One region of the Paenibacillus sp. S-38 genome, then DNA from elsewhere that is predicted to be linked to it. Evidence: riboswitches for the same ligand, from Rfam matches in the RefSeq annotation. Region 1 holds a riboswitch; the other holds the start of a gene.
The links. Region 1 has a riboswitch for S-adenosylmethionine ahead of ACP26L_RS07075 (methionine ABC transporter ATP-binding protein). Riboswitches for the same ligand answer to the same signal wherever they lie in the genome.

Region 1 (3,411 bases):
CGTCGGACGTTCCACCGTACGGACGCCGCCAAGGTCAATGCCTTCCTCCTGCAGCCGCTCCAGAATCTCCCTGCCGAAGTGATCTCCCCCTACCGCGCCGATCATCGCCACCTCCGCGCCGAGGCGAGCACAGCCGACTGCCTGGTTCGCTCCCTTGCCTCCAGGTATGTAATGGATATCCGATCCATGAACGGTCTCCCCCACCTGCGGCATCCGCGGCATGGAAACGACGAGATCCATGTTGAGGCTTCCGACTACGGCAATACGTGGACGCTTCATTATTTACCACACTCCTCTTCTACAGTTTTCATTCCCATCTGAAACAGACCTCTTCCTTGGCGGTATGCCGAAGTCCAAGGCTTCTCTATTGTATTACTACCCGGGAATCGCAGCAGCCTACCGGCCAGCCATGAACGTCCCCCTGCCCCCGGTTTTTATTCGAACGATAGGTTTTGATTGCCCGTTTGCTTCGTCTTTGGTGAGCACCCGATGACCGTGCACTTCCGCCCTGCCCCCTATCCCATCTGATGACGGCACTTCCACCCTGACACTACCCCATCTGGTGACAGCACTTCCGTCCTAACACTATCCTATCTGTTGACAGAACTCCCGCTCTGCCCCTATCCCATCTGGTGCAGTCTTCCGCCCTGCCTCCATCCCATCTGGTGACAGCACTTCCGTCCTGACCAAAAAAGCATCCTGACCGACCGGGTACTTCAGCCGCCGACCGACTCGCCAGCCATCATTCGCGGGCTTCCGCCCTGTTCTTCACGGATTTCATTACCCGGGCACGCCTCGTCTACTATCGAAGCCAATAGAAGATGACCTTTCGAAACTCTCCCTATCATCATCCGATAACGTACATTTCTGTCCCGGCCTTTACTGACGCCGTCCTTCACTTTCTTTCCTTATGGCAAAAACCGGGTTCCAACACTCCCAATCCGGGTAAATCATAGAGTGGGAAACATTGCTAGGGTCCCGGATTACTCGCAGCTGTTGACTTCATCCCTGTTTTTCTATATGATAAAGATCGTTTTTAAGTCCCTAGCAATATGACCCAAGGTTAATTATTCTGCTAATTTCATAGCGGTTCACTTCTTATCAAGAGAGGCGGAGGGATAAGGCCCGATGAAGCCCGGCAACCGTTCCTGTATGGATAAAGCGTGCAAGCGGCAAGGCTTGTTCACGATCCAAGGAAGTCTGGTGCCAATTCCTTCAGAATGCAGCCCGGCTGCGAGGCGCGCTCATGCGGACGCCCCGGCCGGAGCAGGCCCCCAGGCCTTTGGTGCACACCCGCGCACCGGAGGATGGGACAAGGCTGCTGGATTCTGACAGATGAGAGGGCACAGTGTGACATCATAAACCTGTACCTCGCTGCAATCCCCGCAGACCGGCTTCGGCCGCTGCCGGTTGCTTACGATGCTGCAGGTTTTTTAGTGCGTATTTCCGGAGGTGTAGATGTGATTCAACTGCAAGGCGTATCCAAACAATATCCAAGCGGGCGCGGAACCGTTACGGCGCTGCAAAAGATCGACCTGACCGTTAACAAAGGCGAGATCTTCGGCATCATCGGACACTCCGGTGCGGGCAAGAGTACCTTGATCCGCACGATCAACCTGCTTGAGAAGCCGACCGGCGGCACAGTCATTATCGACGGCGTCGAGATGACGAAGCTGAGCAGCCGCCGCCTTCAGGAAGAGCGCCGGTCCATCGGCATGATCTTCCAGCACTTTCATCTGCTCTCGTCGAGCACCGTGGCGGACAATATCGCCTTCCCGCTGCGTCTGTCCAAACGGCCCGAGGCCGAGATCAAGCAGCGCGTGCAGGAGCTTGTCGGACTCGTAGGCCTGAGCGGCCACGAGCATAAGTATCCGTCGCAGCTCTCCGGGGGCCAGAAGCAGCGTGTCGGCATTGCCCGCGCCCTGGCGACGAACCCGAAGGTGCTGCTCTGCGACGAAGCGACATCGGCGCTCGACCCGCAGACGACCAACTCGATTCTCTCGCTGCTGCTCGACATCAACCGGAAGCTGCATATCACCATCGTGCTGATCACGCACGAGATGCACGTGATCCGGACGATCTGCGACCGGGTCGCGGTCATCGACGGAGGTCACATCGTGGAGATGGGCTCCGTGACCGAGGTGTTCCTGAAGCCGCAGCATCCGACTACACGCGATTTCGTGGCGCAGCTCGCGGAAGATCCCGAGACGTTACTCGCTGAGACCGGGGCTGACTCGAGCGCCGGCAGCCGGATCCGCATCCGTGTGACCTTCCTCGGCGAGCAGACGTACGAGCCGGTGCTGTTCGAAACGATGCGTGAGACGAACGTGCCGTTCGTCATTCTGCAGGGGACCGTATCCCGCCTGAAGGATACGCCCTACGGCCAGCTCCTGCTCGAGCTGCGCGTGAACACGGCCGAGGCGGAAGCGGCCATCGCCGCCCTGCGAGGACGCGGACTTGACGTGGAGGTGATGCAGCATGGCTGAGTTTTTGAAAGACATCGTCTGGGAGGATATCTCCCTTGCTACTTATGATACCTTGACGATGCTGGGGCTGTCGACGCTCTTCACCGTGGTGATCGGCCTCCCGCTTGGCATCCTGCTGTTCCTGACCTCGCGGGGCCAGCTGCTGCAGCAGAATGCGCTCTATGCCCTGCTATCCTTCGTGGTCAACGTGCTGCGGTCCGTGCCGTTCATCATCCTGATGATTCTCGTCATTCCGCTGACCCGGGTAATCGTCGGCACGTCGATCGGCGTCCCGGGATCGATTCCTCCCCTCGTCATCGCCTCCGCGCCGTTCTTTGCGCGTCTGGTGGAGACGGCCCTGCGTGAGGTCGACCGCGGCGTGATCGAAGCCGCCCAATCCATGGGCGCCACCTCCGGGCAGATCGTCACCCGCGTGCTGCTGCCTGAAGCCCGTCCGGGCCTGATCGCGGCGATCACGATCACCGCCGTCACGCTCGTCTCCTACACAGCGATGTCCGGTGTAGTCGGGGGCGGCGGTCTTGGGGACCTCGCGATCCGCTACGGCTACCAGCGGTTCAACACGCCGGTCATGGTGGTCACTGTCGTTATATTGCTCGTATTGGTTCAAATCCTACAGTCGCTCGGCGACCGGCTCGTCCGGAGATTTCAGCGCAAGTAAGGATTTTTGATATAGATCCAAGGACTTTATACCACACTACATTTATGGAGGGATTCTACTATGAAAAAACCGCTAACACTCGCCCTGTCTCTGGTTATGGCCTTCTCGCTCGCGGCATGCGGCAGCAAGCCGGCCGAGCAGGCGGCGCCAGCCCCATCGAACGGAAGCGCAGCACCTGCCAAGGAAGTGACGCTGAAGGTCGGCGCAACCGCTGTTCCCCACGCTGAGATCCTGAACAGCATCAAGGACAAGCTCAAAGCCGAAGGC
Region 2 (3,411 bases), 2.7 Mb from region 1:
GCCCATGTACACACGAGCTCGATATCGGTAACCATCATCAGCGGGTTCGTCGGCGTCTCGATCAGCACGGCCTTGGTCCCCGGCTGCACGCTCGCTTCCAGTGCATCCAGATCATTCGTATCCACGTAGGTCGCCGTCACACCGAAGCGCGACATGATCTTCTCCAGCAGGCGGTACGTGCCGCCGTAGAGATCCAGCGATACGATCAGATGGTCGCCCTGGCGGAACAAGGCAAAGATCGTCTGCAGGGCGGCCATGCCGGAGGAACAAGCAAACCCGGCGTCGCCGGATTCCAGCTCCGCGATCGCCTTCTCAAGCACCGTGCGGGTCGGGCTCTTCGTGCGGGCATAGTCAAAGCCGGTGCTCTGGCCGAGCTTCGGATGGCGGAACGCCGTAGAGTTATAGATCGGGAAGGATACGGCCCCGGTAACCGGCTCTTCGATAGAACCGATCTGCGCCAGACGGCTTTCGATTTGGAGCTTATTCGACTGCGGCTTCTGTTCCTCGTGTGTACTCATATCACATATTCTCCTTTGTACAGGTCGTAAGGCGTTTCCTGGTAGACATAGTAGTTGAGCCAGTTCGAGAAGAGCAGGTTCGCATGGGCTCTCCAGGTGTTGAGCGGCTGCCGCGCCGGATCGTTGTTCGGATAGTAATTCTTCGGTATGGCGATCTCGAGCCCTTTGTTCACATCCCGGTCATACTCCGCCTTCAATGAACAAGCGTCGTATTCCGAATGTCCGGTAACGAAAATCTGTTTGCCGTCCTTGGTGGCGACGATGTAGACCCCTGAATCCTCCGACTCCGACAAAATCTCGAGCTCCGGATGCTTCAGGATATCCTCCCGGCGCACTTCGGTATGGCGCGACTGCGGCACATAGAACGCTTCGTCAAACCCGCGGAGCAGCTTCACGTTCGGCTTCGAGATCGTGTGCGGGAATACCCCGAACATTTTCTCCTCGAGCGGGTACTTCGGCACGCCGTAGTGATGGAACAGGCCCGCTTGGGCCGCCCAACAGATATGGAGGGTCGAGGTCACGTGGGTGCGGGACCAGTTCATGATCTCGGCCAGCTCGTCCCAGTAGTTCACGTGCTCGAAGTTCAGCTGTTCCACAGGGGCGCCCGTAATGATCATACCGTCCAGATACTCGTGCTTGACGTCCTCGAAGGTTTTGTAGAATTGCTCCAGGTGCTCGAGCGAGGTGTTCTTCGAAGTATGCGTCTTCGGGTGCAGCAGAATGAATTCGACCTGCAGCGGAGTGTTCCCGATCAGCCTGAGGAGCTGGGTCTCCGTCGTCTCCTTGGTGGGCATCAGGTTCATAATCGCAATCCGCAGGGGACGGATATCCTGCTGGAACGCCACGCTTTCGTCCATGACGAAGATGTTCTCGTTAATCAGGATTTCTTTGGCGGGCAGTTGATCTGGTACTTTAATTGGCATCCGGGTTTCACTCCTTCTTGGGATCGATTCGTTATTCCCGCACTCTGCGAGGGAGAAGGCCAGGTATTACAGCAAAAAGACCTTCCCCGCGCGCGACGAGAAAGGCCTTTGTATGTTACATCGTCCTCTCTCTCATCTATCAGAAGCCGTTACGCTTCCGCAAGAATTAGCACCGTGCAATGCCTTCGCTTCGTGTCTGTATACCTGCCTGCTGTTTGCAAAGGATTGTCGGTTGCCGGGTATCATCGGGCTAGTCCCTCAACCTGCTCTTGATAAGAGTGTGAAACCGAATCTATTCAGTTGTTTTGGATAACAATACTTTAATCGAAAAGAAAGCGCCCGTCAAGGGGGGAGTCCACGCCCTAAGCCGTTTATTTCCCCTCCCGCCGGCAGCTGTCCGCACCCTGAATCCCCTTCGAACATACCTTATAGCAGGCCGACAAATCTGCATTGTGTTCTTGAAAACGCCGAGTTATACTAGACAAGGGTTCGACAATCTTCTCAATAAAGGGGTGCGATCAAACGAATGGACGGAGACCCGAGGAGTCGCTTCTGCGTTCAATTAATGCTCCATATTCCGAATGGAACCCGGCCCCCTGCCATCGTTCGATTCTGCCATCCGCCTGCCCTCCGCAGCCGCCCCTTCGGCTGACGCCCTCAGCAGGTTTTTGCAGTCCGCACGCCGTAGGCAAGGGTCGTGTTCCGGTTTCGGCAACACGAAAGGGTGAGACCTATGAAGGCACGCTTGGTGCAGGACGGCATATTCACATTGGTGGAGGACATTACCCAGACGGTGGTCCCTCCGCATCACGGATTCTACTGGATCGACGCGGAACCGGAGGATCTCGAGATGCTTCAGCCCTTGTTCCACCTTCACGAACTGGCTGTAGAGGACGTGCTGACGGAAGAAGAACAGCGTCCGAAGATCGAACTGTACGACACGCACTATTTCATTGTATTTAATTCCATCCGCTTTGATGACGAAGAAATTTTCCTGCGTGCCCTTAACATCTTTCTAGGCAGGCATTACATCATAACGATTACCCGGCAGAAAATTAACGAAATCCGCGCCCTGAAGCCCGTCCTCTGGGAAGAGGAAGTCAAGGCGCCCGACGAGTTCCTGTATCACCTCATTGACCTGATCATCGATAATTATACCCTGGTCGGCGACCGGATCGACGCGAAGATCGAGAAGCTTGAGGAAGAGATCCTCATGCACACGAAGAAGGCGCATCTCAACGAGATCATCGGTCTGCGCAGCGAGATCTTGTGGCTGAAGAAGGTGCTCAATCCGCAGCGTGAAGTGATCGCGACCCTGGGCCGCAAGGAGCTGAAGCTGATCTCCGAGCCGCTGAAGAAGTACTTCGGCGACATCTACGAGAACGCGGTCAAGATCTCCGAGACGTTCGATACGTTCCGGGAGCTCATGGGCAACTTGCGCGAAGCCTATCAGTCGTCCCTGGCCAACCGGGCGAACGAAATCATGAGAGTGTTCACGGCCATCACCACGATCTTCATGCCCTTGACGTTCATCACCGGGATCTATGGGATGAACGTAGAGTATATCCCGGGAGCCAAGTCCCATTGGGGCGGCCTCTCACTGATCTTCGGCATGGTGTTCCTCGGCATCGCGATGTTCTGGCTGTTCCGCAAGAAAGACTGGCTGTGAGCATAACCCGCCGGCCGATGAGAAACCCCCGGACTTCCTTCCATGGAGGTCCGGGGGTTTTGTTATTGTAGTGCGCAGGACACTGGCATGGAGTGGTCTACCGGGCGGTAAAAGGCGAGGAAGCGCTATGATCGCTGGCATAGGGCAGTTCAGCAGTTCAGCTGCCCAGCCGTTTCATGGTCACACTTATCACTGCGTCTGTGCTTTCCTAGCTGCCGAGCTCGATGAGCATCTCAGCTTTGGGCGGCCGGGAGCTTCGGAGCTTTCCTTCCGCCCGGCAGGTGAATCCCGCTTACGATGC

Region 2: another riboswitch for S-adenosylmethionine. It lies ahead of metA (homoserine O-acetyltransferase MetA); the one in region 1 lies ahead of ACP26L_RS07075 (methionine ABC transporter ATP-binding protein).

The regions. Positions count from the first base shown of each region.
Region 1 covers NZ_CP187970.1:1,496,112-1,499,522, reverse strand. Annotated here, with positions in the region: gene rbsK (ribokinase) at 1-279, opposite strand, end outside; SAM riboswitch class I at 1,096-1,245, shown strand; gene ACP26L_RS07075 (methionine ABC transporter ATP-binding protein) at 1,461-2,486, shown strand; gene ACP26L_RS07070 (methionine ABC transporter permease) at 2,479-3,144, shown strand; gene ACP26L_RS07065 (MetQ/NlpA family ABC transporter substrate-binding protein) at 3,205-3,411, shown strand, end outside.
Region 2 covers NZ_CP187970.1:6,958,210-6,961,620, forward strand. Annotated here, with positions in the region: gene ACP26L_RS30355 (aminotransferase class I/II-fold pyridoxal phosphate-dependent enzyme) at 1-518, opposite strand, end outside; gene metA (homoserine O-acetyltransferase MetA) at 515-1,441, opposite strand; SAM riboswitch class I at 1,571-1,720, opposite strand; gene corA (magnesium/cobalt transporter CorA) at 2,175-3,110, shown strand; gene ACP26L_RS30370 (HRDC domain-containing protein) at 3,403-3,411, opposite strand, start outside.